Regions from separate parts of the Xanthomonas sp. F4 genome, predicted to be linked through region 1. Evidence: riboswitches for the same ligand, from Rfam matches in the RefSeq annotation. Region 1 holds a riboswitch; each other region holds the start of a gene.

Region 1 (9,533 bases):
CCTGGAACTGCAGGACGTGGCCGGCAAGGGCCATGACGCGCTGGTCACCGCGCGCCAGCAGCTGCTGCAGTCGGCCAACGCCGACAAGGAGCTGAGCGCGGTGCGCTTCAACGGATTGGAAGACGCACCGACCTACCGGGTGCAGATCGACGACGCCAAGGCCGGCGCGCTGGGCCTGAGCGCTTCGGACATCAACGCCACGCTGGCCACGGTGATGGGCGGCAGCTACGTCAACGACTTCCTCAACAACAACCGGGTCAAGCGCGTGTACGTGCAGGGCGAGCCGTCCGCCCGCATGCTGCCCGCCGACATCGGCCGCTGGTACGTGCGCAACAGCAGCGCGGAGATGGTGCCGTTCTCGGCCTTCTCCGGCAGCCAGTGGGCGTATGCGCCGCAGGTGCTGAGCCGGTTCAATGGCGTGGAGTCGATGGAAATCACCGGCAGTGCCGCCAGCGGCATCAGTTCCGGCGAGGCGATGAATGGCATCGCCGCGCTGGTGGGCAAGCTCGGCAAGGACGTCGGCTATGCCTGGTCGGGCATGTCCTACCAGGAGCAGGCCGCCGGCACGCAGACCTGGATGCTGTACGCAGTGTCGCTGGTATTCGTGTTCCTGTGCCTGGCCGCGCTGTACGAGAGCTGGTCGATCCCGATCTCGGTGATGCTGGCGGTGCCGGTGGGCATCGTCGGCGCGCTGCTGGCGACGTGGCTGCGTGGGTTGTCCAACGACATCTACTTCCAGGTCGGCCTGTTGGCGACGATGGGCCTGGCAGCCAAGAACGGCATCCTGATCGTGGAGTTCGCCAAGGAGCTGGAAGAGAAGGGCCAGCCGCTGATCGACGCCACCCTGCACGCGGCGCGCATGCGCCTGCGTCCGATCCTGATGACCTCGCTGGCGTTCATGCTCGGCGTACTGCCGATGGTGGTCAGCAGCGGCGCCGGCTCCGGCGGCCGCCATTCGCTGGGCACCGGCGTGCTCGGCGGCACCCTGATCTCGACCATGCTCGGCATCTTCTTCGTGCCGCTGTTCTACGTGATCGTGCGCAGTCTGTTCCCCGGCAAGCGTGCCGAACCGGAACCGGCGCAACTGCAGGAGGCGAACCCGTGACCCCCGTGACCCTGGCCCGCTCGGCGCTGGCGCTGGCGCTGGCCTGCGCCGGCCTGCTCGCCGGCTGCGCGAGCCTGGCGCCGAGCTACGCGCGTCCCGACGCGCCGGTGCCGGCCACCTTCGCCGACAGCGGCAGCGGCGCCGCTGGCGACGGCGCCAACGTCGCGACCCTGGACTGGCGCCAGGTGTTCCTCGATCCGCGCCTGCAGCAGGTGATCGCGCAGGCGCTGGACAACAACCGCGACTTGCGCGTGGCGGTGCTCAACATCGACAAGGCGCGTGCGCAGTACCGCATCCAGCGCGCGGACCTGTTCCCGTCGGTGAGCCTGAGCGGCAGCCAAAGCGCCTCGCGCAGCAGCGCGTCGACCAGCAGCAGCGGGCGCTCCGACGTCGCGCGAACCTATGCGGCCGACGTGGGCATCAGCAGTTGGGAGCTGGACCTGTTCGGACGCATCCGCAGCCTCAAGGACGAAGCCCTGGAAACCTACCTGGCCACCGCGCAGACCCAGCGCAGCACGCGCATGAGCCTGGTCGCCGAGGTCGCCGCCGACTGGCTGGCCGTGGCCGCCGACCAGCAGCGCCTGGCGTTGGCGCAGCAGACCCTGGACAGCCAGCGGCGGACCCTGGCGCTCACCGAGGCGCGGCACCGCGAAGGCATCGCCTCCGGACTGGACCTGGCGCAGGTGCAGACCAGCGTGGAAAGCGCGCGTGCCGACGTGGCCAGCTACACCACGCAACTGGCCACCTCGCGCAATGCCCTGGACCTGGTGGTCGGCGCACCGGTGTCGGCCGATGCCCTGCCGCAGGCCGGCGCGCTGGAGGGCGGCGTGGCGCTGGCGCCGCTGCCGGCGCCACTGGAATCGCGCGTGCTGTTGCAGCGCCCGGACGTGCTGTACGCCGAGCACACGCTGAAGTCGGCCAACGCCGACATCGGGGCGGCACGCGCGGCATTCTTCCCGACCATTTCGCTGACCGCCTCCACCGGGCGCAGCAGCACCGCGCTGTCCAGCCTGTTCGATGCCGGCAACCGCATCTGGTCGTTCGTGCCCAGCATCAGCGTGCCGATCTTCCGCGCCGGCGCGCTCAAGGCCGAACTGGACGTGGCCCGGATCACCCGCGACGTCAACGTCGCCAGCTACGAGAAGGCCATCCAGAGCGCCTTCAGCGAAGTGGCCGATGCGCTGGTCACGCGCGCGCAGCTGGACGAACGCATGGACGCACAGCGCGCCCTGGTCGACGTCACCCAGCGCAGCTACACCCTGGCCGACGCGCGCTATCGCAACGGCGTGGACAGCTACCTGGATGCGCTGGATTCGCAGCGCTCGCTGTACTCCGCGCAGCAGGACCTGATCACCCTGCGGCTGAGCGAGGCCGGCAACCGTGTCACCCTGTACAAGGTGCTCGGCGGCGGCGCCGATGCGCAGAGCCGCGAGGCCGTGGCGGATGCGGCGCGTTAGCGTATTCCCCGCACCACCGTAGGAGCGGCTCCAGCCGCGACAGGCATGACCTACAACGCCCGTCGCGGCTGAAGCCGCTCCTACAAAAAGCCGCACGCCGAGCGAATTGCACCAGCGGCGGCTTCGGCACTGGGGAAAGATCGGCGCTGCACCAGGCTGACATGCCCGGGCAGCGCTTTCACCAATCCCCAATCCCGACTCCCTAATCCCGGCCCCTCAACGCGCCGCGTTGGCGTTCATGGTCGCGTTGCGGCTGGCGTCCAGGTACTGCGCCGGATCGCGCATGCCGGTGGTGTGGCATTCGCCGGTGGTGTGGCCGCGGTTGACGCCGCCGGGCAGTTGGCCGTTGACCTGCTCCACGGTGCCGTCCTCCGGGTCGCTCAGCACCAGGTCCGAGGCCGCATTGCAGTAGTCGTTGGTATACCAGTTGGTCTTGGCGAAGGAGGTGGTGTAGTAGTTCACCAGCGCCCGCGCCGAGTTGGGGATGCCGGCCAGCCAGGCCTTGGCGCCGTCATAGGTCAGGTCGTTGTTGGTGCCGCAGCCCACACCGAACCACGAGCCCACCGTGGCCAGGATGCCGGCCAGGTTGGTGCCCTGGTACGGAGTGCCCACCGACTGCATCACCCGTCCGCCGCTGGCGTTGTCCAGGCCGCTCCAGTAGTACACGTACAGATGCAGCGCGGCCATTCCGCCCTGGCTGTGCGCCACCGTGCCGAACGAGTTCCACTGGCTGCCGAACTGCGCCAGGCGCTGCGCGAACTGGTCGTTGCTGCGGTTCTGGTTGACGTCCAGGAACGCGGAGGCGTTGCTGAACTGCGCCACCGGCCATACCCCGCCCGAGCAGTAGCCGTGCACCAGCACCAGGCGCTTGCCGGTGGCCTGCGCCTGCATGTCGGTGGTGGCGGCGCTCAACTGCGCCGGGCGCTCGCCCATGCGCATGCTCTCGTCGATCGCGCCGGTGCTGCGCGCCACGCTGCTGCGGCGCAACGCCGGCAGGGTCAGTGGCAGTGTCGCGCGCGTGGTCAGCGGCACGAAGTTGTCCGGATCCTCCACGCGCAGGTTGCGCAGGGTGAACGGTGCACGCGCGCCGGCGCGGGCGATCCAGCGTTCGTCCACGCTCAGCGGCAGGCGTCCATCCTGCGGCGCGAGCATGCCGCCGAGCCAGGCCACCGGCACCGCGCTGCCGTCGCGGCCGGTGCCCCACAGTTCGCCGAGCACGCGGTAGTGCGCCGGCGCCTGGCCGCCGCCGATGCGTACCGGAATCGGCAGGGTGAGGCGGGTGCCGGGCTGGGCGCTGGCGGCGACCGCATCGGCGTTGATGCGCAGGGTGGTGTCCAGCACCGGCAGCACGTGCTCGCTGGTGCGCACGAAGGGCTGGCCGCTGGCGTCGTGGCCGTGCACCACCACCTGCGCGATATAGGTGCCGGTGGCGGTCGCCGGGAAGTCGCCGGCATACACGCCGTCGCCCGCGGCGCCGTCGCCGTGGCGGCCGTCGTCGGCCATCGGCCATTGGCTGACGGAGCCGTCCGGCGCGATCACCCGCAACTGGGCGGTGTCGATGCGGCCGCTGCCGGCGCTGCGCGCCAGCGACACGCTGCCCTGCGCATCGATGCCGCCGAGCAGGGCGGTCAGGCCGATGCGCTGCCCGCGCTGCAGTTGCGCGCGGTCGCTGGGATAGGACGCCAGTTGCGTGCGCGCATCGCCTTCCATCAGCACATAACCGCGCTGCGCCGTGCTGTTGCTGTCGGCCTGCAGGGTCAGGGTCCACTCACCGTTAGCGGCTGTGTCCACGCGGTACTCGCGGGCTGGCAGTGCGGCGCCGCCGGCGCCCAGTTGGGTGGCCTTGGCACTGGGCGCGAGCATCGGCGTCGCGGCGGCGGTGCCGGCGCGCGCACTGGCCGTGGCCGGCGCGCTCAGGCGCGGCTGCCAATCGTGTTCGCCGGACAGCACCACGAAGCGCAGCTTGCCGTTCTCCACCGGCAGTGTGGTGTGCCATTGCGCCGGCCCACTGCTGCGTGCGGCGGAGAACTCCACCGGCAGCAACGCGCTCTTGGACAGGATCGCCGCTTCCGCCGGGGCGGGCGCGCGCATCTGCGCGAACTCCTCCGGCGGACCGGCCAGTTGTTTGGGAATCAGTTCGGCCGCGTGCAGCGCGGCGGTGGGGACGACGAGATACAGGACGCAGACGGCGGACAGTTTCGACAACTTCGGCATGACGCGCTCTCCCTGGCGGTGCTGAGTAGCAGACGCACCTACCGGACCTCGCGGCGCGATGCGCCGCCGGCAGCACGTCGGCGAGGACGCAGCGCCCCCTCGCCACGCGTTCGCCTGCGGTTATAGCCAGCGCACATTGCCGGACAAAGACGCAATGCAGCAAAGCACGCCGAACTGGGATGCTGGACATGCCTGGAGCACGAAGATGCCCGGCGCACGTGGCGCCGGGCATCGCCGGTCACGCCGCCTGCGCCTGCTGACTGCGCAATTGCCGCGCCGCGGCGACCATCGCTTCCAGGGCGCTGCGCGTTTCCGCCCAGCCGCGGGTCTTCAGCCCGCAATCCGGGTTGACCCACAATTGCTGCGGATCCAGCACCGCCCGCGCCTTCTCCAGCAACTCCACCATTTCCTGCGTGCTCGGCACGCGTGGCGAATGGATGTCGTACACGCCGGGCCCGATCGCATTCGGGTAGCGGAAGCGCACGAAGGCATCGAGCAGTTCCATGCGCGAGCGCGAGGTCTCGATCGAGATCACGTCCGCGTCCATCGCCGCCACCGCCTCGATGATGTCGTTGAACTCCGAGTAGCACATGTGGGTGTGGATCTGCGTGGCGTCGCGCACGCCGGCCGCGGCGATGCGGAAGCACTGCACCGCCCAGTCCAGGTACGCCTGCCAGTCGGCGCGGCGCAGCGGCAGGCCTTCGCGGATCGCCGGCTCGTCGATCTGGATCACGCCGATGCCGGCCGCCTCCAGGTCGCGCACCTCATCGCGCAGCGCCAGCGCGATCTGCCGGCAGGTCTGCGCGCGCTCCTGGTCGTCGCGCACGAACGACCACTGCAGCACCGTCACCGGCCCGGTCAGCATGCCCTTCATCGGCCGCTCGGTCAGCGACTGCGCGTACTGGGTCCAGCGCAGCGTCATCGGCGCCGGACGCTGCACGTCGCCGTAGATGATCGGCGGCTTCACGCAGCGCGAGCCGTAGCTCTGCACCCAGCCGTGCCGGGTGAAGGCGAAGCCGTCGAGTTGCTCGCCGAAGTACTCGACCATGTCGTTGCGCTCGAACTCGCCGTGCACCAGCACATCCAGGCCCAGTTGCTCCTGCGCGCGCACGCAGCGTTCGGTCTCGGCAGCCAGGAACGCGTCGTACGCGGCATCGTCGAGCTTGCCGGCCTTGTGCTGCGCGCGCGCCTGCCGCACCTGCTCGGTCTGCGGGAACGAGCCGATCGTGGTGGTCGGATACAGCGGCAGCCGCAACGCGGCCTGCTGCGCCTGGCGGCGTTGCGCATACGGCGACTGCCGGCGGCCGGCATCGTCGGTCAGTGCGTCTACCCGTCGCGCCACCTCGGCGCGGTGCACGCGGGCGGAGGCACGGCGGCTGGCCAACGCATCGCGCGCTGCATCCAGTCCCGCCTGCGCCTGCGGCTGATCGTCCAGCGCATCGGCCAGGGTGCGCAGTTCCTGCAGCTTCTGCCTGGCGAAGGCCAGCCAGCCGACCAGTTCACGGTCCAGCTTGGTCTCCTGCTGCAGATCCACCGGCACATGCAGCAGCGAGCACGACGGCGCCAGCCACAACCGCTCGCGGCCGACATGGCCGGCCGCGTAACGGGCCAGGGTGAGCGCGTTGTCCAGCGGCGTACGCCACACGTTGCGGCCGTTGACCAGGCCGGCCGAGAGTACGCGACCGGCTGGCAAGGCTTGCAGCACCGCGTCCAGTTGCGCCACGCCGCGCACCAGATCCACGTGCACGCCGTCCACCGGCAGCGCCATCGCCAGCTCCAGGTTGTCGCCCAGCTCGCCGAAATAGCTGGTCAGCAGCAGCTTCGGCCGCGGCGCCTGCGCCAGGACGTCGTAGGCGCGGCGATAGGCGGCGCGCGCGGCGTCGTCCAGGTCCAGCACCAGCGCCGGCTCGTCGAGCTGCACCCAGCCGGCACCGGCCGCATGCAGGCGCTGCAGCAGGTCGGCGTACACCGGCAGCAGACTGTCCAGCAGTGCCCAGCGGTCGCTGCCGTCCACCGTCTTGGACAGCGCCAGGAAGGTCACCGGCCCGATCAGCACCGGCCGGGTCTGGATGCCCTGCGCCTTGGCTTCCAGGAACTCCACCACCGGCTTGTCGCCGCGCAGGCGGAAGTGCTGGCGCCGCGCCAGCTCCGGCACCAGGTAGTGGTAGTTGGTGTCGAACCACTTGGTCATTTCCAGCGCGTGCAGGTCCAGGCCGTTTTCTTGGGTGCCGCGCGCCATCGCGAAGTAGCCGGCCAGCGGATCGGCATCGGCCAGCGCGCGGTAGCGCTGCGGGATCGCATCGAACAGGAACGCGGTGTCGAGCATCGCGTCGTACAGGCTGAAGTCGTTGCTGGGCGGCACGTCCACCCCGGCCTCGCGTTGCAGCTGCCAGTGGCGCAGGCGCAGGTCGCGTGCGGTGTCCTGCAGTTGCGCGCTATCGATGTCGCGGCGCCAGTAGCGTTCCAGCGCCTGCTTGAGCTCGCGTCGCGCACCGATGCGCGGGAAGCCCAGGTTGGTCACGATCGTCATGTTGCGTTTCCTCATTGCGTTCAAGGGCATTGAGGAACGAAGGAACCGCGCGCCGCGCGTCCCGTTCGCACGGACCGCCCGCCACGCCAGCGACCTTCGCCCCCGCGGGCGAACCGGTACCGCGCGGGCAGGCGGACGACGCGGCGCGGCGCAAGGCCGGGTCGCGGTCCGGCCGCCTCCCCGCGGAGGCGCCAGGTCGAATCGGAGGACGCACGGTCCTCCGGCCGGGGCCGGTATTCGGGCTGATGGACACGCGCACCGTGCCGGCTGCGCACCTACTGTCCGTCGCTTCCCAGGCCGGCATGCGCCGGCCCAGTGCCATTGACGGAGGTCGTTTCCATTCACCGCTGCGGGGCAGCTCCGGAATGGGCAGGCGCTTGCGGCGCCGGCCGTCACCGGATTCCCGTTTAAATCCATCCCTTCATCCGAATGAAGAGATGAATACCTTCGGCGAGCGCACGATAGGCCGGATGCGGCGGCGGGTCAAGCGCCAGTGCGTTTTTGTCGGTAGGTCCCGGCAACGTTCATCGCGAACGTGTAAGCTATTGATCCCTAAGCCAATGACTTGGCGCTGCGGCGGATAGCCGGCGGCGCCCGTCCGTCGTGCCGATGACGCTTCCGCTCCCCACCGCCGATCTCCCCGCGCGTTACGCCGCCTCGCTGCGCCTGTCCGTCGCCCCGATGATGGACTGGACCGATCGGCATTGCAGGATCTTCCACCGGTTGCTGGCGCCGTCGGCGCGGCTTTACACCGAAATGGTGCACGCCAATGCGGTGGTTCTGGGCGATCGTGCGCGGTTGCTGGATTTCGATGCGTCCGAGCATCCGCTGGCGCTGCAGCTCGGCGGCAGCGAGCCGGCGCTGCTGGCGCAGGCGGCGCGGATCGGCCAGGACTGGGGCTACGACGAGATCAACCTCAATTGCGGTTGCCCGTCCGACCGGGTGCAGGCCGGGCGCTTCGGTGCTTGCCTGATGCGCGAGCCGGCGCTGGTCGCCGAGTGCGTGGCGGCGATGGTCGCGGCGGTGGACATCCCGGTGACGGTGAAGTGCCGGCTGGGCGTGGACCAGGACGACGACTATGCGGTGTTCCTGGCCTTCGTCGACCAGGTTGCCGCGGCCGGCTGCGGGCTGTTCGTGGTGCACGCGCGCAACGCCTGGCTGCAGGGCCTGTCGCCGAAGGAGAACCGCGAGGTGCCGCCGCTGCGCTACGACTGGGCGCACAGGCTCAAGCGCGAGCGGCCGCAGCTGCAGGTAGTGCTCAACGGCGGCCTGGCCGCGGTAGAGACGGCGCAGGCGCAGTTGCAGGCAGTGGACGGGGTGATGCTGGGCCGCGCGGCCTATCACGACCCCTACGTCCTGCACCGACTGGACGCGGCCCTGACCGGCGCCGCGCCGCGTCCGCGCGCGGAGTTGCTGCGTGCGCTGCGTCCCTACGTCGAGGCACGCCTGGCCGAGGGCCTGGCGCTCAAGCACATCACCCGGCACCTGCTCGGCCTATTCCATGGCCAGCCCGGCGGCCGCGCCTTCCGCCAGGTGCTCAGCGAGGGCGCGCACCGGCCGGGTGCGGATTGGGCGCTACTGGAGCGGGCGTTGGCGATCACCGATGGGGCGACACGCGCGGCGGCCTGATCGGCGGGAGCCAATCGGAACGCAGCGGAGGCGCCATGGCCTTGCTCATCGGCTGGTCGACCTCGTCTCTTCTCGATAGCGTAGGACAGCGTCGCGACTCGGTCGGCGACGGGTCCGCATCCCACTTTTATCCTTTCGTTCAGGGATTCCGTTCAGGTATGGCCGGCTAGTCTCTGCGTTCCCGGAGACGCTGCGAAGCACCTGCCGTAGGGCCTCTCCAGACCCCTGGCGCGGCCCTTGCATCGACTCTTCACAGGTTCATTTGACTGAATGTCGCCCGTGGCGGCCGGAAAAGTTCAGACCGGATTCACCCCGAAAAATCAAGAATTTGCCTCGATTTCTCGAGGTCGTCTTCGTTTCCACGAGGTGTCGCGCTTCACAAGTTTTGAACGTTTCCGATCAGTCCGTTAGGATGCCCGTCGTGACTTCTCCTGCTTCCCGCCACTACCGCTTCGCCGCCGTCTTCGCGCTCGCGCTGGCGTCGGTCGCGGCTGGGCATGGCCGTGCGCAGCAGCCGCCCATGCCGGGCGCGATGGCGCCGCCGGAGCGCGACGCGGGACGCAGCCGTGACTATGCCGGCAGTTCCCTGTCCGATGCG
Region 2 (9,533 bases), on a different contig from region 1:
CCGTTTGCCTGGCCATGGCGACGCTTCCCGCCACGCTCTATGCGCAGAGCGCCGCGCCGGCGGCGACCGCGTCCGGCGATGCGCCGGTGACCCTGGACAAGCTCACCGTCACCGGTTCGCTGGTGCGTCGCGTGGACGTGGAGACCGCCAGCCCGGTCGCCGTGGTCGATCGCCAGCAGATCCAGCAGAGCGGCAAGCAGACCCTGGGCGATCTGCTGCAGGCGCTGCCCGGCATCGCCGGTGCCGCCACCAACCCGCAGGTCAACAACGGCGGCGGCGACGGCGCCTCGACCATCTCGCTGCGCGGCCTCGGCGACGAGCGCACGCTGATCCTGATCGACGGCCACCGCATCCAGAACAACGACGTCAACTCGATCCCGGCCAACATGATCGACCACGTCGAAGTGCTGAAGGTCGGCGCCTCGGCGATGTACGGCTCCGACGCCATCGGCGGCGTGGTCAACTTCATCCTGCGCAAGAACTTTGAAGGCGGCGAAGTCTCGGCCAACTATGGCCAGACCAGCCGCGGCGACGGCGCGCGCCAGGGCGGCAGCTTCACCTTCGGCAAGACCTGGGACCGCGGCAACGTCGTGGTCGGCCTGGACTACAACAAGCAGAAGGAGGTCTCCACCGCCAACCGCGCGTTCTCCAAGTACGCGATGTACCTGTCCAGCGGCAGCGTCTACAAGGGCGGTTCCGCGCGCACGCCGACCGGCTACTACAAGCTGCCGGCGGCGACCCTGGCGGCCAACGGCTGCGCCGCCGACGGCGCGCTGACCGGTAACGGCAGCGGTGGCTACAAGTGCTACAGCTCCTCGGCCGATTCCTACAACTACGAGGCGCAGAACCTGCTGCTGACCCCGCAGCAGCGCGTCGGCGGCTTCGTGCTCGGCAGCTTCAACATCACCGACTCGATGCAGGCGTACGTCAACGCCTACCACAACCACACCATGTCCAACTTTGCGATCGCGCCGCTGCCGCTCGACGCGCAGAACGACGGCATCACCATCGCCGCCAACAATCCGTACAACCCGTTCGGTGTGGAGTTCGGCCCCAACGGCTACGAGTATCAGACGCGCTTCACCTCGCTCGGCCAGCGCGAAGGCTTCTACGACACCGCCACCGATCAGGACGTGATCGGCCTGAAGGGCGGCATCGGCGACAGCAGCTGGGTGTGGGACGCCAACTTCAACTACGGCCACTACCGCCAGCGCAACTGGAGCCACGGCTACGTCGATTACGCCGCGCTGCAGAACGCCATCAACGCCGGGCAGGTCAACATCCTCGACCAGGGCAGCCCGACCACGGTCGCCTGGCTGCAGAGCAACGAGTCGATCCCGCGCCAGGAAACCACCACCATCATGCGCCAGTGGGAAGCCAGCGCCAACGGCAGCCTGTGGGACATGCCGGCCGGCGCCGCGCAGCTGGCCGTCGGTGCGCTGTACCGCAAGGAGAGCCTGAGCTCCAGCGTGTCGGCCAACGCGCTGATCAACAGCGACAACACCTGTGCGGTTTCCTCCGAAGCCTGCGCCTCGCCGCTGAGCGGCAGCTTCAACGTCAAGGAAGCCTACGCGCAGTTGTTCATGCCGGTGCTGGAGCAGTCCTCGCCGATCGGCGCGCTCAACCTGACGCTGAGCGACCGCTACTCCGACTACAGCAGCGTGCGGTCGGGCAACAACAGCGCCTCGTTCCAGGTGGAATGGCGGCCGATCCACGACCTGATGGTGCGTGGCACCGCGGCGCAGGTGTTCCGCGCGCCGACCATCACCGACATCTACCAGGGCCCGACCGCCGACGCGCCGAACTTCATCGATCCGTGCGTCGGCTATAGCGGCAGCGGCCATGACAACGCCTGCGCCGGCGTGCCGGCCGGCTTCAGCGGCACGGGCCTTTCGCAGACCAACGCGATCAAGTCCGGTGCCACCTATGTCGGCTACCAGCTCAAGCCGGAGAAGGGCACCTCGTTCGACTACGGCCTGGTCTACAGCCCCGAGTACGTGCCGGGCCTGTCGGTCAACCTCGACTGGTGGAAGGTCAAGCTCAATGATCTGATCCAGCCGATCTCCGCGCAGACCGTGGCCGACCTCTGCTACAACGACAACAACAGCCCGTACTGCAGCTACATCCACCGCTATCCCGCCAGCAGCGTCAGCGCCGGCAACATCGACTACATCCAGACGCCGGTGGTGAACATCGGCAAGCTCAATACCCAGGGCATCGACCTGGGCGCGAGCTACGCGCTGCCCGCCACCGACTACGGCAAGTTCACCGTGACCGTGGACAGCACCTACCTGCACCGCTACGACATCGACACCGGGGACACGGTGGTGCACATGGCCGGCCGCTACAACTCGTCCTACGGCAACTACGCGCACTGGCGCGCGCATGCCCTGCTCGGCTGGAAGCTGGGCAACTGGGATGCGAGCTGGACCACGCGCTGGATCGGCAAGATGCAGGTCGGCAGCGGCGACCTGACCCAGAACATGTCCGCCGACGCGCAGTTCAAGGGCGTGGTGCTGGACTACGGCAGCTACATGTACCACGCGCTGCAGGTGGGTTACGACATGGCCGGGGCGAACCTGCGCCTGGATCTGGGCGTGGACAACCTGACCAACAAGCAGCCGCCGATGATGTATCAGAACAACGTGTTGAACGCGAACACCGACGTGAGCACCTACGACACGCTGGGCCGTTACTACTGGATGCGTGCCACGTACAAGTTCTAATGCGCAGCAAGGTGTTGCGAAGTAAATGGCATCGGCGCCTCTTCATGGGGCGCTGATTCCAAGTGGGTAATGCCTGGTTGTCGGTTTGGTGCTGGTGAGGATTTCCCGAACACGCCATCAATTTCAACGGCAAGTTATGGATTCTTCCCGCAGAACTCATGATGTTGGTCGCGCAGCGCCACCCAACTCCCTGGGTGGCGCTGCGCAGTGCCATCACTGCATCCTGTCCACCTACCTGAACTTCACTGACAGGCCGGCCTGACCGAAGGCGCCGGCATGGCGGGATGGGCGCGCACCGTCGCCGCACATCCCCAATCCCGAATCCCCAATCCCGGCCGAAACAGGCGCCGCGGCGCTCACCCCGCGCCGTGCAGATGCTCGAACAGGATGGTGCTGCCGATCGCGATCAGCAGGGCGCCGCCGACGATCTCCGCCCGCTTGCCGGCCAGCGCGCCGAGCGCGCGGCCGAGCATGATGCCCAGGGTGACCATGGTCAGCGTGCACAGGCCGATGATCGCCGCGACCTCGACGATGTTCACGTCCAGGAAGGCCAGGCCGACGCCGACCGCCATCGCGTCGATGCTGGTGGCGAACCCGGTGGCGGCCAGGCTCCAGAAGCCGTGACGCTTGGGCGCGGCCTCGTCGGGCGCGTCGGACTCCGGCTTGAGGCCGGCGACGATCATGTGCACGCCCAGCGCGCCGAGCAGGCCGAAGGCGATCCAGTGGTCGAAGGCGACCACGTACTTGGACGCGGCCTGGCCCAGCACCCAGCCCAGCGCCGGGGTCAGCGCCTCGATGCAGCCGAAGATCAGGCCGGCGCGCAGCGCGTCGGCCCAGCGCGGACGTTGCATCGCCGCGCCCTTGCCAACCGCGGCGGCGAAGGCGTCGGTCGACATGGCGATGCCGAGCAGGAGAATCGAAAGAAACGACATGGGGAACCGTACCGGGACAGGCGACAACGACGAGCGCGCGCGCCCGGCCTTCGCCTTGCGCACTCGCCGCTGGTCTCGCCAACCGAACTGGCTGCCCGTACCACGGCGCATCGGCCGAGTGTGTTGACACGGGCGCTGTCCGCGCAGGTCGGACAGCAGGCTACTCCCCAAGGGGACGCGCAGTCTAACAGCCGTCAATTGCGGCGAACATACCTGGAACGCACGCGAACCTGCAGCTTCTCTTCTTAGCATCGGCTATAGCGGCGCGTGCAGGCCGGCGTTCCGCGTGGGGTGCTGCGATGGCCCGCAGCGCCCGTGATCACTGCAGCGCATTCGGTTGATCGCTGCAGGGAATCCGGTGTCGCCGCTGCGGCGCTGTGCATGCTGGTGATACGCGCCGCCTGCTGAGGCGAACGCGGCTGTGTGCGGTCGGCAATGGCGGCGCTGCGTGCCGACGCCAACACCGCGCGCTGCGCTGCAGCGTGTTGCCGTCGCCGCGGCGCGACTACACTGGCCACGCTTCAGGTGCCTGGTCGTCGCAAGACGCACCGGGTGAAACGGGAAGCCGGTCCGATGCCGGCGCTGCCCCCGCAACGGTAGGCGAGAACACCCGACAACAGACCACTGCGCAAGCGGGAAGGTGTCGGGGTGATGCGGTCGCGCATTGCTCGCAAGCCCGGAGACCGGCCTGACGTGGACGTCCTGCGACGTTCTTTCTCGGGTGTTGCGGTGGGCAACCTGACGAGCGGAACGACGTCGGGGCCCTTGCGCCGCGCGTTCGCTTGTCCTGTCCATCGCCGCCCGCCCGGTGGTGATGCGATGAGGAGACAGGACCCGTGAACCAGATGACCCGGACCGGCGCCGACGTGGCGACCGTCAAGCTCTTGATCGACGGTGCGTTCGTCGAATCCAGCAGCAGCCAATGGCGCGAGGTCGTCGATCCGGCGACCCAGGACGTGCTCGCGCGCGTGCCGTTCGCCACGGCCGCGGAAGTGGATGCCGCCGTGGCCGCCGCGCAACGCGCGTTCGCGAGTTGGCGCAAGACGCCGATCGGCACCCGCGCGCGGATCTTCCTGGCCTATCAGCAACTGATCCGTGCGCACATGGGCGAGCTGGCGGCGATCCTCACCCGCGAGCAGGGCAAGACCCTGGCGGACGCGGAAGGCGACGTGTTCCGCGGCCTGGAAGTGGTGGAACAGGCCGCGGCGATCGGCAACCTGCAGCTCGGCGAACTGGCCAACAACGTCGCCAACGGCGTGGATACCTACACGCTCTTGCAGCCGTTGGGCGTGTGCGCCGGCATCACCCCGTTCAACTTCCCGGCGATGATCCCGCTGTGGATGTTCCCGATGGCCATCGCCACCGGCAACACCTTCGTGCTCAAGCCATCCGAGCAGGATCCGCTGGTGACCATGCGCCTGGTCGAACTGGCGGTGCAGGCGGGCGTGCCCAAGGGCGTGCTGAACGTCGTGCATGGCGGCGCCGAGGTGGTCGATGCGCTGTGCGACCACGCCGACATCAAGGCGCTGTCGTTCGTCGGCTCCACCAAGGTCGGCACCCACGTCTACCGGCGTGCGGCGCTGGCCGGCAAACGCGTGCAATGCATGATGGGCGCGAAGAACCATGCGGTGGTGTTGCCGGATGCGGCGCGCGAGCAGACCCTCGACGCGTTGGTGGGGGCGGCCTTCGGCGCCGCCGGCCAGCGCTGCATGGCCGCTTCGACGCTGGTGCTGGTCGGCGAGGCGCGGCAGTGGATTCCGGCGCTGGTGGCCAAGGCGCAGACGCTCAAGGTCAACGCCGGCAGCGAACCCGGCACCGATCTGGGGCCGGTGATCTCGCGCAGTGCGCGCGAGCGCATCGAAGCGCTGATCGCCACCGGCATCGCCGAGGGCGCGACGCTGGAACTGGACGGACGCAACCCGACGGTGCCCGGATTCGCTCATGGCAACTTCGTCGGCCCGACGATCTTCTCCGGGGTCGCGCCGGGCATGCGCATCTACGACGAGGAGATCTTCGGCCCGGTGCTGGTGATCCTGGAGGCGGCTACGCTGGAAGATGCGATCGCCCTGGTCAACGTCAATCCGAACGGCAACGGCACGGCGCTGTTCACCCAGTCCGGCGCCGCCGCACGCAAGTTCCAGGAGGAGATCGATGTCGGCCAGGTCGGCATCAACGTGCCGATTCCGGTGCCGGTGCCGCTGTTCTCGTTCACCGGTTCGCGTGCCTCCAAGCTCGGCGACCTCGGCCCCTACGGCAAGCAGGCGGTGCAGTTCTACACGCAGACCAAGACCGTCACTGCGCGCTGGTTCGACGATGCCGGCGCCGGGCAGGGCGTCAACACCACGATCCGCCTGTCGTGATGGCCGCGGCGATGCAGTGGCCGCTGGAGCAGTCGGCCGATGTCGGGCTGGACGAGGCGCAGCGCGCCTATCGCGAGGCCGCGCGCGGCTTCGCCCAGGCCGAACTGGCGCCGCACGCGGCGCGCTGGGACGCGGACGGGATCTTTCCGCGCGAGGCGATCGGCAAGGCCGGCGAACTCGGCTTCTGCGGCCTGTACGTGGACGAGCACGCCGGCGGCAGCGGGCTGTCGCGCCTGGATGCGGCGATCGTGTTCGAGGAACTGGCCGCGGTCGATCCGTCCACCGCGGCCTTCATCAGCATCCACAACATGGCCACCTGGATGCTGACCCGTTTCGCCACGCCGGCCGTGTGCAGGGACTGGGGCGCGGCGTTGGCCAGTGGCGCCAAGCTCGCCTCGTACTGCCTGACCGAACCCGGTGCCGGCTCCGACGCGGCCGCGCTGAAGACCCGGGCGGTGCGCGATGGTGACGGCTACCGCATCGACGGCAGCAAGGCGTTCATTTCCGGCGCCGGCGCGACCGACCTGCTGGTGGTGATGGCGCGCACCGGCGAGGACGGCCCGCGCGGCATCAGCGCGTTCGCTGTGCCGGCCGATGCGGCGGGCATCGCCTATGGGCGCAACGAGGACAAGCTGGGCTGGCACAGCCAGCCGACCCGCGCGGTGAGTTTCGACGGCGTGCGCGTGCCGCTCGCGCATCGCCTGGGCGAAGAGGGCGAGGGCTTCCGCATCGCGATGCGCGGCCTCGATGGCGGCCGCCTCAACATCGCTGCGTGCTCGCTGGGCGCGGGGCAGGGCGCCCTGGACGCGGCGCGGCGCTATCTGGGCGAGCGCCGCCAGTTCGGCAAGAAGCTCGCCGAGTTCCAGGCCCTGCAGTTCACCCTGGCCGACATGGCCACGCAACTGGTCGCCGCGCGGCAGATGGTGCACACCGCCGCACGCAAGCTCGACGCCGGCGCGCGCGATGCGACGGTGTGGTGCGCGATGGCCAAGCGCTTCGCCACCGATGCGGGCTTTTCGATCTGCAACGACGCGCTGCAGTTGCACGGCGGCTACGGCTACATCCGCGAGTACCCGGTCGAACGCCTGCTGCGCGACAGCCGGGTGCATCAGATCCTGGAAGGCACCAACGAAATCATGCGCGTGATCGTCGCGCGCCACCTGTTGAACACCGAAGAGGAATTGCGATGAGCGCCGCCGACACCTCCTACCGCCGCCGGGACTGGACCGGGCTGGCCCTGCAGATCGACGGCCACACTGCCGTGGTCACCCTGTCCAATCCGCCGGCCAACACCTGGACGGTGCACAGCCTGCGTGCGCTGGGCGAACTGGTCGGCGCGCTGGACGCCGATCGCGACATCTATGCGCTGGTGCTCGTGGGCGCCGGCGAGAAGTTCTTCAGCGCGGGTGCCGACCTCAAGCAGTTCGCCGACGGCGACAAGGCGCTCGCGCGCGAAGCGGCACGGCGCTTCGGCGAGGCCTTCGAGGCGCTGAGCCGATTCCGCGGGGTCAGCATCGCCGCGATCAACGGCTATGCGATGGGCGGCGGGCTCGAAGCGGCGCTGGCCTGCGACCTGCGCATCGCCGAGGCGCAGGCGCAGATGGCCTTGCCCGAAGCGACGGTCGGCCTGCTGCCCTGCGCCGGCGGCACCCAGAACCTGCCGCGGCTGGTTGGCGAAGGCTGGGCCAAGCGCATGATCCTGCTCGGCGAACGGGTCGACGCCGAGACCGCGCTGCGGATCGGCCTGGTCGAGGAAATCGTGCCGACCGGGCAGGCGCTGGCGCGCGCGCTGGACTGGGCGGCCAAGGCGGCGCGGCAGAGTCCGATCAGCGTGGCCGCGGCCAAGCGCCTGGTGCAGGCCACCCGCATGCAGTCGCATGCGAGCGCGCTGGTCAGCGAGCGCGAGGCGTTCGTGGATCTGTTCGACAGCGCCGACCAGGCCGAGGGCGTCAACGCCTTCCTCGGCAAGCGTGCGCCTGTATGGAGGAACGCGTGAGCGCGCTCGCCACCGACGCCGCCGCGGTGCTGTTCGAGACGCGTGCCGCTGGCGACGGCCGCCGCATTGGCATCGCCACGCTCAACGCGCCGCGCACCCTCAATGGCCTATCGCTGGAGATGGCGCGCCTGCTGGATGCGCAGCTGACGCAGTGGGCGCAGGACGCGACGGTGGCACTGGTGGTGCTGCAGGGCGCGGGCGAGAAGGCGTTCTGCGCCGGCGGCGATCTGCATGGCCTGTATCGCGGGATGCGCGAGCGCGTGGCGCACGGCGTTGACACGCAGGCGGACCCGCGCGGCGATGCGCATGCCGAGGCCTTTTTCGAAACCGAGTACCGCCTCGACTACCGCATCCATACCTTCCCCAAGCCGGTGCTGTGCTGGGGCCACGGCATCGTGATGGGCGGCGGGATCGGGCTGATGGCGGGCGCCAGCCACCGCGTGGTCGGCGAACGGTCCCGGCTCGCCTTCCCCGAGATCACGGTTGGCCTGTTTCCCGACGTCGGCGGCAGTTGGCTGTTGTCGCGGGTGCCGGCGCATGCGGGCCTGTTCCTGGCCTTGACCGGCGCACCGCTCGGTGCCGGCGATGCGATCTATGCCGGCATGGCCGATGTGCACGTGCCGGAGGCGGCGCGTGCGGAGGTGCTGGCCGCGCTGCAGGCGACGTCCTGGCCGGCTGCCGCGCAAGACACCTCGCGCGCGCTGGACGCGCTGCTGGCCCGTTTCGCCACGCCTGCGCCGGCCGGTCCGTTGCAACGGCACGCCGCGGCGATCGCCAGCGCCTGTGCGCACCCCACGCTGGACGCGGTGGTGGCGGCGATCGCCGGCCTCGATGCCACCGATCCGTGGATGGCGACGGCGCAGGCGACGTTGGCGGCCGGCGCGCCAGGCTCGGCACGGCTGGCCTTCGAGCTGCAGCAGCGCGCCGCATCGCTGTCGTTGGCCGAGGTGTTCCGGCTGGAGTACACCGTCGCCTTGCACTGCGCCGCGCATGGCGATTTCGCCGAAGGCATCCGCGCGCTGCTGATCGACAAGGACCGCGCCCCGCACTGGCAGCCGGCCACCCTCGAGGCCGCGTCCGCCGCGTGGGCGCGCGATTTCTTCCACGCGCCCTGGCCGCCGCAGGCCCACCCCCTGGCCGATCTCGGCCGCCACACGGAGACCCGCGCATGAGCCGGATCGCTTTCATCGGTTTGGGCAACATGGGCGGCCCGATGGCCGTCAACCTGGTCAAGGCCGGGCACGTGGTCCGCGTGTTCGACCTCAACCCCACTGCCCTCGCGGCTGCCGCCGCCGCTGGCGCACATGCCGCCGACAGCGCGGTGGCCGCGGTCGCCGAGGCCGAGGTGGTGATCTCGATGCTGCCGGCCAGCCGTCATGTCGAAGACCTGTTCCTCGGTGCGCAGGGGCTGCTCGCGCACATTCCCGCAGGCGCGCTGCTCATCGACAGCAGCACGATCGCTCCCGCCTCCGCACGCGCGCTGGCCGCTGCGGCCGAGGCCCGCGGCCTGCAGCCGCTG
Region 3 (9,533 bases), on a different contig from region 1:
TGCCGTCGCGCAGGGTTTCCACGGTGCGCTGCTCGGCGAAGCAGGAGGCGCCGCGCGTGGTGTCCTGGTTGGCGATGGTGCCCGAGCCGACCACCGCGCCGGCCGCCAGCGGCCGGGTCTTGGCCGCATGCGCGACCAACTGCGCGAAATCGAACTGCATGTCCTCGCCGGCTTCCGGCGCGCCGAACCAGGCGCCGTTGATGTGGGTCAGCAGCGGCAGGTGCACCTTGTTGCCCTGCCAGGCCTGGCCCAGTTCGTCGGGGGTGACGAACACCGGCGACAGCGCCGAACGCGGCTTGGACTGCACGAAGCCGAAGCCCTTGGCCAGCTCCGGCGGAATCAGGTTGCGCAGCGACACGTCGTTGACCAGGCCGATCAGTTGGATGTGCGCGGCGGCCTGCGCCGGGCTGACCGCCATCGGCACGTCGTCGGTGACCACCACGATCTCGGCCTCCAGGTCGATGCCGTAGTCCTCGCTGACCACCTTGACCGCATCGCGCGGGCCGTAGAAGCCGGCGCTGACCGCCTGGTACATCAGCGGATCGGTGTAGAAGCTCTCCGGCACCTCGGCGCCGCGCGCACGGCGCACCCGCTCGACGTGCGGCAGGTAGGCGCTGCCGTCGAGGAATTCGTAGGCGCGCGGCAGTGGCGCCGCCAGCGCCGCCATGTCCAGGTCGAACTGGCCGTCGGCGCTGCCGTCGTTGAGCGACTCGGACAGGGCGTTCAGACGCGGGGCGAGGTTGCTCCAGTCCTCCAGCGCGCGCTGCAGGGTCGGTGCGATGCCGGTGGCGCGCACCGCGCGGGTCAGATCGCGGGACACGACGATCAGGGTGCCGTCGCGACCGCCTTCCTTCAGGGAACCTAGCTTCATGTCCGTCCAGTGCTGGGGGCTGAGCCGGCGATTGTACGGCCAGACGCCTGCTTGGTTTCAACTGAAACGGACACCACGTTTGTGCAGCGCGCCAATTCAGGTAGACTATGTCGGTCTGCATGCGGCCGTCCGTTTCCCTCAGGGACAGCCGGCGAGGCCAGGATCGCAACGATCCGACTCGCCCGCCCCGCCCGACGCCTTTCGTGGTGCCGACGAACCCCAGCCTCGCGCTGCGGGTTGATCCACCCTCTCGCAGCGCGGTTCACGGGAACGCTCCGAGCCTCACCTACTTGCGCCTGCGCGCCGGGTCCGTCCCGGCGTCGGCGCGTTATCCGGAGCATTCTCATGTCGTTCGAATCCCTGGGCCTTGCGCCCTTCCTGCTGCGCGCGTTGGCCGAGCAGGGCTACGAAACCCCCACCCCGATCCAGGCGCAGGCCATTCCCGTCGCCCTGGAAGGCCATGACCTGATGGCCGGCGCGCAGACCGGCACCGGCAAGACCGCCGCGTTCGGCCTGCCGCTGCTGCAGCACCTGGGCACCTCGCCGCAGCCGGTCAGCAGTGGCGGCCCGCGCAAGCCGCGCGCACTGATCCTGACCCCGACCCGCGAGCTGGCCACCCAGGTGCACGACAGCCTGCGCGGCTACAGCAAGTACCTGCGCATCCCCAGCACCACCATCTACGGCGGCGTGGGCATGGGCAACCAGCTCGACGCGCTGCGCCGCGGCGTGGACCTGCTGATCGCCTGCCCGGGTCGCCTGCTCGACCACCTGGAGCGTCGCAGCGTGGACCTGTCGGGCATCGAGATCCTGGTGCTGGACGAGGCCGACCGCATGCTCGACATGGGCTTCCTGCCGTCGATCAAGCGCATCCTCGCCAAGCTGCCCAAGCAGAACCGGCAGACCCTGCTGTTCTCGGCCACCTTCGAGGAAGGCATCAAGCAGCTGGCCCGCGAGTTCATGCACGATCCGCAGGAAATCCAGGCCACCCCGAGCAACACCGTGGCCGACACCATCACCCACCGCGTGCACCCGGTGGACGGCGCGCGCAAGCGCGAACTGCTGCTGCACCTGCTGGCCGCAGACTCGCGCAAGCAGACCCTGGTGTTCGCCCGCACCAAGCACGGTGCCGACAAGCTGACCATGTTCCTGGACAAGTCCGGGCTGAAGACCGCCGCGATCCACGGCAACAAGAGCCAGGGCCAGCGCCTGCGCGCGCTGAGCGACTTCAAGGCCGGCCGCATCACCGTGCTGGTCGCCACCGACATCGCCGCGCGCGGCATCGACATCGACCAGTTGCCCAAGGTCATCAACTACGATCTGCCGATGGTCGCCGAGGACTACGTGCACCGCATCGGCCGCACCGGCCGCAACGGTTCGACCGGCGAGGCGATCTCGCTGGTGGCGCAGGACGAGGCCAAGCTGCTGCGCGCGATCGCGCGCATGCTCAAGCGCGAGATGGACATCCGCGACGTGCCGGGCTTCGAGCCGGTCACGCCGATCCGCTGGGGCAACAACAACCCGCCGGACGAGCGTCCGGGCGGTGCCCGTCCGCCGCGTCGCGGCAGCCATGCCCGTCGCGGCCATGGCGATGCGCCGGCGCACGCGCATGCGCATGCCGGCAGCAAGAAGCCCGGCGGCAACCACGCCGACGGCGCCCGCCGCCAGGGCCAGGGACGCCGGCAGGGCAACGGCGGCAACCGTCCCGCCGCGCCGCGCTGATCGCAGCGCCCGTACAGCGCTGCCGCGTCACTCGACAAGCCGCCCTTCGGGGCGGCTTTTTCGTTGCGTGGTCCCAACGCGGGCACAGGCACGGCGTCGCCGTGCGATGCCTGCCGCGGGCCACCGCCGCTGCATCGCCTCGACCCGCGCGCGACCGCGCCGCTCCCGCCCCTGCCCGTACAATGCCGCCCATGGATATCTTCAAAGTCTTCACCCTCGAAGCCGCACACCGCCTGCCCAACGTGCCGCCCGGCCACAAGTGCGCGCGCTTGCACGGGCACTCGTTCCGCATCGAGCTGCACGTCAGCGGCGAACCCGGCGCCGAGAGCGGCTGGGTCATGGATTTCGGCGACATCAAGGCGGCCTTCCGCCCGCTCTACGACCAGCTCGACCACCATTACCTCAACGACATCGAGGGCCTGGACAACCCCACCAGCGAACGCCTGGCGGTGTGGATCTGGGACCGGCTCAAGCCGGCGCTGCCGCTGCTGAGCGAAGTGGTGGTCCATGAAACCTGCACCTCCGGCTGCCGTTATCGCGGTCCGGGTTGAAAGGCTGGGAATGGGGAGTGGGGAATCGCAAGGGCGGCACCGCGGTGGCTGAGCGTTTGCGATGCCGCCTGCCCGTGCGTCGTAGCGCGCATTGGCGCTTGCCAGAAACCCAGAGGCGCCTTGCCGAGCCCCGGGAAATTGCGCCAAACCATTGATCCGGAAGGTAGATTGAACGCATCCTGAGCGGCTTCAGAAAATTTTGTTGCATCGCAGCAGAATGGGCGTATGTTGCACTGCAACAGCAGTCGGCATTCCAACGGAGTTGCATGATGTCCGCTCAATTCAACGATCAGTTCAGCAGCTACACCCAGCAGTTCGCCGCTGCCGCGGCGCGTGCCAACCGCCTGGCGCTGGAGAGCGCCGAGAGCGTGTTCGGCGTGCAGTTGAAGACCTTCGAGAAGAACGTGTCGGCCACCACCGGCTTCCTCGGCGAACTGACCGAGGCCCGCGATCTGGGCACCGTGCAGGCGCTGTGGCCGAAGGGCCTGCAGATCGCCCGCGACAACTTCGAGCGGCTGGCCACGGCCAACCAGGAAGTGTTCGGCCTGGGCCTGAAGACCTCCGAGGCGATCGGCCAGCTGGCCAAGCACCAGTTCGAGGCGGCGACCGAACAGGCTGCGCCCAAGGCCAAGCCCACCGCCAAGTAATACCGTTTTCGACGTCGCTGCGGTTCGCCGCCCGACGCACGCTCGGTCTGCATGGGTCCCTCCCCCCGTGCAACCCCAGGCCCGGTAGATCCCTCCCTCTACCGGGCCTTTTTTATGGACGGGATTCGGGAGTGGGGATTGGGGATTTGTCGATCCCGCGCGTCCCGGCGTTCCTGGTTTCCTTCATGGGAGAGGCTTCAGCGCCGATGCTCTGCTCGAAACCGGTAGATCTCTTCTTCTACCGGCTTATGCGCGTGCTTCGGGAGTGGGAGCGAACATTCGGGACGAGCCCGATCCCGCCGTCGGGATGCCTGCCTGTGGGAGGGGCTTCAGCCCCGACGCGTCATCGGCAAGGCGTCGGGACTGAAGTCCCTCCCACACAAGCCGGCAGCGCAGCGCGCGTCTCGGCAGCGGCTCAGTCCGGCGACATTCCCGCCCACGGCTGCAGCTCCGCCGCCAACTGCGCGGCCTGCGGTTGCGGCCGGTACGGCAGGCGGCCCCAGCACGGCATCGGCAGACGCGCGCGCAGCATCGCCATGTTGTCGTCGATGCGCTCCATCGCCGGGTCGATCTCGTTGCCGATCCAGCCGATGCACTGCAGGCCGTCGGCGGCGATCGCCGCGGCGCTGAGCCGGGCATGGTTGAGGCAGCCCAGGCGCAGGCCGACCACCAGCACCACCGGCAGTCCCAGCGCGCGCGCCAGATCGGCCTGATCCAGCGTCGCCGACAGCGGCGCCGCCCAGCCGCCGACGCCCTCCACCACCACCACGTCGGCCTGCGCGCGCAGGCGCTCGAAGGCTGCGGCGATCGGCGCCAGTTCCAGTTGCACGCCGGCATCGGCGGCGGCCAGTTCCGGCGCCAGCGGCAGCGGCAGCGCGTAGGGATTGAGATCGGCGTAGGCCGGCCGCGGCGCGCTCGCGTCCTGCAGGGCAAGCGCGTCCTCGTTGCGCCAGCCGTCAGCGTCGCGGCTGCAGCCGCTGGCGACCGGCTTCATGCCCACCGCGCGCTGACCACGCGCGCGCAAGGCATGCAGCAGCGCGGTACTGGCGATGGTCTTGCCGATGCCGGTATCGGTGCCGGTGACGTAGAAGGCGGGAACAGCCATGCAAAAACCCTGTCGGTTGGCCGGCGGGACGCGCGGCGGCGCGCAGGATAGCCGGGCGCGTCGCGCGCGTCAGCCGCCGCGGTGCCGGCGGACGCAGCGCGCTGCTAGACTCGCGCGATGTTCGCCTCGTCCTCGCTCACCGGCAGCAAGCCGGAACAGTACGCCCAGTTGCTCGACCAGGCCCGTGCCCTGGTCGCCGGGGAGCCCGACCGCATCGCCAATGCCGCCAATCTGGCCGCGCTGGTGTACCACGCGTTGCCGCGGCTGAACTGGGTCGGTTTCTATCTCTACGACGGCAAGGAACTGGTGGTCGGCCCGTTCCAGGGCCTGCCCGCCTGCGTGCGCATTCCGCTGCACAAGGGCGTGTGCGGCGCGGCCGCCAGCAGCGGCCAGACCCAGCGCATCGACGACGTGGAGGCGTTCCCCGGACACATCGCCTGCGATTCCGCCTCGCGCTCGGAACTGGTGGTGCCGCTGCTGCGCGACAGTGCGCTGGTCGGCGTGTTCGACCTGGACAGCCCGGACCTGGCCCGCTTCGACGCCGACGACCAGCGCGGCCTGGAAGCGATCGCCCAGGTCTTCATCGACAGCCTGCGATGAGCACGGCCAAGCTGCGCAACATCGGCCCCAAGAGCGCGGCCTGGCTGCGCCAGGTCGGCGTGCGCACGCAGCAGGACCTGGAGGCGGCCGGCGCGGTCGGCGCCTTCGTCAAGGTCAAGCGCGCCGGCTTCAAGCCCAGCCTCAACCTGCTGTACTCGCTGGAAGGCGCGCTCAGCGGCTGCCACTGGCAGGAACTGTCCGAGGCGCGCCGCGCGCAGTTGCTGGGCGAGCTGGAAACCGCAACGGCGGCGCTGCCGGCACAGCGCGGCCTGCCGGTCGCCGGGCCGGTGGCGACGACCCATTTCGACCGCGACGACACGCGCGGCGACGATGACGCCGACGGCGCCTACGCGCACGACACGCACGAAACGCCGATGGACGACCATCACGGCGACGACGACGGCCACGGCACCCACGCCGACTAGGGCGTTGCCGCATCCGCAAGCATGCCGCGCCTTGATTGCGCATGCCTGTGACAACGCAGAACGTGGATGTGAGTCCGCGCCCGAGCGACGACGCGAGCACGGACGCGCGCGATCACAGCCCTTCGGGCGGAGTCTGGCCGGCATGTCGCCTGCGCCGCGCGGCCCGACCTGACTACCCCTCGGCGCTACGCCGCGCAATACCGGTGGTGCGCCTGCCAGACCCAAAGCCGCATCCCCGGGATGGATGGGCATGCCCTACCCCGCGCAGCCAGCGGCGATCGCGTACAATCGCGCCGCTTCAAGGTGACCCACCGGCTCCGGCCAGCGGGTTGAAACGGGAAGCCGGTGCGTCTTGCGACAAGGCCGGCGCTGCCCCCGCAACGGTAAGCGATCCGCGCTGACGACTTTCGCCACTGTGCCACGGCATGGGAAGGCGTCGCAGCCGGGAGGTCCGCCTCCCCGATCGCCAGCCCGGAGACCGGCCTTGCAGCTCACTGGTTGCGATGCGGAGGGCGTCGCGGCGTGCCGCGCCGCGTTCGGCGCCGTCCGCTTGCACCTTCCGTTCGCGACTCCCTCGCCGTCACAGCGCGCAGCCGCGCGCCGGAGTTGCCACCCATGTCGTCCCGCCTGCTTTCGGTCGCGATCGCGTCCGCCCTGTCCCTGCCCGCGCTGGCCCACGCCGCCGACGCCGCCACCGATCTCGACCAGGTCCTGGTCACCGCCACCCGCACCCAGATCTCGGTGGAGGACAGCGTGGTCCCGGCGCAGGTCATCGACCGCGCGGAGATCGAGCGCAGCCAGGCCACGTCGCTGGCGCAGCTGCTGCAGGGCCGCGCCGGCATCGGCATCTCCAACCAGGGCGGCCTGGGCAAGCTGACCACGCTGAGCCTGCGCGGCAGCGAATCGGACCACGTGCTGGTGCTGGTCGACGGCGTGCGCATCGGCTCGGCCAGCGCCGGCCTGGCCGCGTTCCAGGACCTGCCGCTGAGCCAGATCGAGCGCATCGAGATCGTGCGTGGCCCGCGGTCGAGCCTGTACGGCTCCGACGCGATCGGCGGCGTCATCCAGATCTTCACCCGCCGCGGCGGTCAGGGCTTCCAGCAGAACCTGAGCCTGGGCGGCGGCAGCCACGGCCTGCGCGAGGCCGGCGCCGGCTTCAGCAACCGCGGCGAGCGCGGCTGGCTGGCCGTGCAGGGCGGCTACCAGGAGACCGACGGCATCAATGCCTGCAACGGTTCGGCCACGCTGTTCGCCGGCTGCTTCGTCGACCAGCCCGACCGCGACGGCTACCGCAACGTCTCGCTGAGCGCGCGCGGCGGCTACGCGCTGACCGACACGCTGCGCATCGAAGGCCAGGCGCTGAACATCGACAGCCGCAACGAGTACGACGGCGATCCGCTGTTCGCCGGCAACGAGGCCGACAACACCCAGCAGGTGTTCGGCGGCAAGCTGGACTGGACCCCGTCCGATCGCCTGCACCTGGCCGCGCAGCTCGGTCGCAACGTCGACGACGCCGACAGCTACTACCGTGCCCCCGGCGCGCGCACCCGCAGCTTCGTCAGCACCTTCGACAGCCGCCGCGACACCGCCGCGCTGCAGGGCGACGTCACCCTGGCCGAAGGCCACCTGCTGAGCGTCGGCAGCGACTGGCAACGCGAGCACGTCACCAGCACCACCGCCTTCGACGTCGACAGCCGCGACAACACCGGCGTGTTCGCCGAGTACCAGGGCCGCTTCGGCGCGCAGCAGGTGCAGGCCAGCGTGCGCAGCGACGACAACGAGCAGTTCGGCGAACACACCACCGGCAGCCTCGGCTGGGGCCTGGCGCTGGCGCATGGCCTCAAGCTCACCGCCAGCGTCGGCACCGGCTTCAAGGCACCGACCTTCAACGATCTGTACTACCCGTTCGCCGGCAATCCGGAGTTGAAGCCGGAGCGCTCCAAGAGCGGCAACCTGGGCGTGGCGCAGTACGCCGACAGCTGGAACTGGACCTTCAACGCCTACGAGACCCGGGTCAAGGACCTGATCTCCTACGACGCGGTCAGCTTCCTGCCGGTCAACGTGGACGAGGCGCGCATCCGCGGCGCCGAATTGACCGGCTATGCATTGTTGGCCGGCTGGGAACTGTCGGCGCAGCTGAGCCACACCGACCCGCGCAACCGCAGCGATGGCGACAACCGCGACAACTGGCTGGCGCGCCGCGCGCAGAACACCGCGCGCCTGGACGTGGATCGCGGCATCGGCCCGGTCAAGCTCGGCGTCACCGTGTTCGGCAGCGGCCACCGCTTCGACGATGCGGCCAACCGCGTACGCCTGGCCGGCTACGGCACCGTCGACCTGCGCGCGGAATACGCGTTCACCCCGGACTGGACGCTGCAGGCCAAGGCCAGCAACGTGTTCGACCGCGACTACCAGACCATCAACTGGTACAACCAGCCTGGCCGCGAGTACGCGCTGACCCTGCGCTACGCGCCGGCGGCGCGCTGAGTCGGCGTCCCGCGCTGCGCCGGCGGGCGTGGCGCGGGGCAGCCCGCACGGAAAACACGCGCGTCTTTTTTGCAGGAGCGGCTTCAGCCGCGACAGGCTTTCCCGCGAACTCCCGTCGCGGCTGAAGCCGCTCCTACGAAAGGCGGCATGTGCGACCACGTCGGATGTAGATGCGCGCATTCTCAACGCAGGCATGCGCCACGCATCGCGCAATTGGTCGCTCGCGATAAGGGCCGCTGGCTGTCGAACGCAAACACCCGCCTTCGTGCTCATGCATCGCCGCACAAACCTTACAGTTCGGCGCCCGCTACGCGCCCGTACCCTCACCCCAACCCCTCTCCCAGGGGGAGAGGGGCGTAATGCGTCATGGGTTGTGGGAGCGGCTTCAGCCGCGACGGGCTTTGCCGGGAAAGCCTGTCGCGGCTGAAGCCGTTTGTACGAAAGAGCTGGATCTTCGCGCTGCGCCGGGGCGCTGCGCAGCGCCTCAGCGCAACTGCAGCAGCTCGCGCAGGTCGTCCATCAGCAGCACCACGTCGGCGGTGGCCAGATCCAGATCGCGCGGATAGCCGTAGCGCACCAGCGCCACCGGCATGCCGGCCGCCTGCCCGGCCTGCAGGTCGGTCCCCGAATCGCCGACCATCAGGCAGCGTGCCGGCGGTTGCGCGAACTGCTGTGCCAGGTGCAGCAGCGGCACCGGGCTGGGCTTGCGTTCGGGCAGGCTGTCGCCGCCCAGCACCGCAGAGAACAGATCGGCCACGCCCAGATGGCGCAGCAGCGGCGGCACCATCGCCGACGGCTTGTTGGTGCACAACGCCAGCGTCACCCCGTCCGCGTGCAGTTGCGTCAGCGTCTCGGCCGCGCCGGGATACAGCCGCGGACTGCGCAACAGGCATTCGGCGTAGTGGCGCATGAAGGTCGGCATCACCGTCTCGAGTGGCGTGGCGTCGCCGGCATGCCGCCAGGCGATCTCGACCAGCTTGCGCACGCCCTCGCCGATCCAGCCGAGCACGGTCGCCTCCGGCACGCGCGGCAGGCCGAAGTCGGCCAGCGTGCGGTTCAACGCCTCGGCGATGTCGGCGCCGCTGTCGACCAGGGTGCCGTCCAGGTCGAACACCACCAATGCGTAGG

What was found. A riboswitch is a leader RNA that binds a small molecule or an ion and turns the genes downstream of it on or off. The one in region 1 is predicted to bind cobalamin.
Region 2: it holds a riboswitch for cobalamin, as region 1 does, so the genes downstream of both, FHR66_RS16490 (CoA-acylating methylmalonate-semialdehyde dehydrogenase) here and metE (5-methyltetrahydropteroyltriglutamate--homocysteine S-methyltransferase) in region 1, are expected to answer to the same signal.
Region 3: it holds a riboswitch for cobalamin, as region 1 does, so the genes downstream of both, btuB (TonB-dependent vitamin B12 receptor) here and metE (5-methyltetrahydropteroyltriglutamate--homocysteine S-methyltransferase) in region 1, are expected to answer to the same signal.

What each region holds. Positions count from the first base shown of each region.
Region 1 is NZ_JAASQX010000008.1:35,961-45,493, forward strand. Features, by position in the region: gene FHR66_RS19295 (efflux RND transporter permease subunit) at 1-1,105, shown strand, start outside; gene FHR66_RS19300 (efflux transporter outer membrane subunit) at 1,117-2,562, shown strand; gene FHR66_RS19305 (choice-of-anchor X domain-containing protein) at 2,779-4,776, opposite strand; gene metE (5-methyltetrahydropteroyltriglutamate--homocysteine S-methyltransferase) at 5,015-7,306, opposite strand; cobalamin riboswitch at 7,518-7,771, opposite strand; gene dusA (tRNA dihydrouridine(20/20a) synthase DusA) at 7,916-8,935, shown strand; gene FHR66_RS19320 (hypothetical protein) at 9,348-9,533, shown strand, end outside.
Region 2 is NZ_JAASQX010000005.1:174,979-184,511, forward strand. Features, by position in the region: gene FHR66_RS16480 (TonB-dependent receptor) at 15-2,726, shown strand; gene mntP (manganese efflux pump MntP) at 3,083-3,658, opposite strand; cobalamin riboswitch at 4,165-4,364, shown strand; gene FHR66_RS16490 (CoA-acylating methylmalonate-semialdehyde dehydrogenase) at 4,504-6,018, shown strand; gene FHR66_RS16495 (acyl-CoA dehydrogenase family protein) at 6,018-7,208, shown strand; gene FHR66_RS16500 (enoyl-CoA hydratase) at 7,205-8,014, shown strand; gene FHR66_RS16505 (enoyl-CoA hydratase/isomerase family protein) at 8,011-9,186, shown strand; gene mmsB (3-hydroxyisobutyrate dehydrogenase) at 9,183-9,533, shown strand, end outside.
Region 3 is NZ_JAASQX010000001.1:200,241-209,773, reverse strand. Features, by position in the region: gene FHR66_RS00985 (fumarylacetoacetate hydrolase family protein) at 1-871, opposite strand, end outside; gene FHR66_RS00975 (DEAD/DEAH box helicase) at 1,217-2,590, shown strand; gene queD (6-carboxytetrahydropterin synthase QueD) at 2,782-3,141, shown strand; gene FHR66_RS00965 (phasin family protein) at 3,411-3,788, shown strand; gene bioD (dethiobiotin synthase) at 4,204-4,893, opposite strand; gene FHR66_RS00955 (GAF domain-containing protein) at 5,011-5,493, shown strand; gene FHR66_RS00950 (TfoX/Sxy family protein) at 5,490-5,918, shown strand; cobalamin riboswitch at 6,203-6,419, shown strand; gene btuB (TonB-dependent vitamin B12 receptor) at 6,534-8,405, shown strand; gene gph (phosphoglycolate phosphatase) at 8,890-9,533, opposite strand, start outside.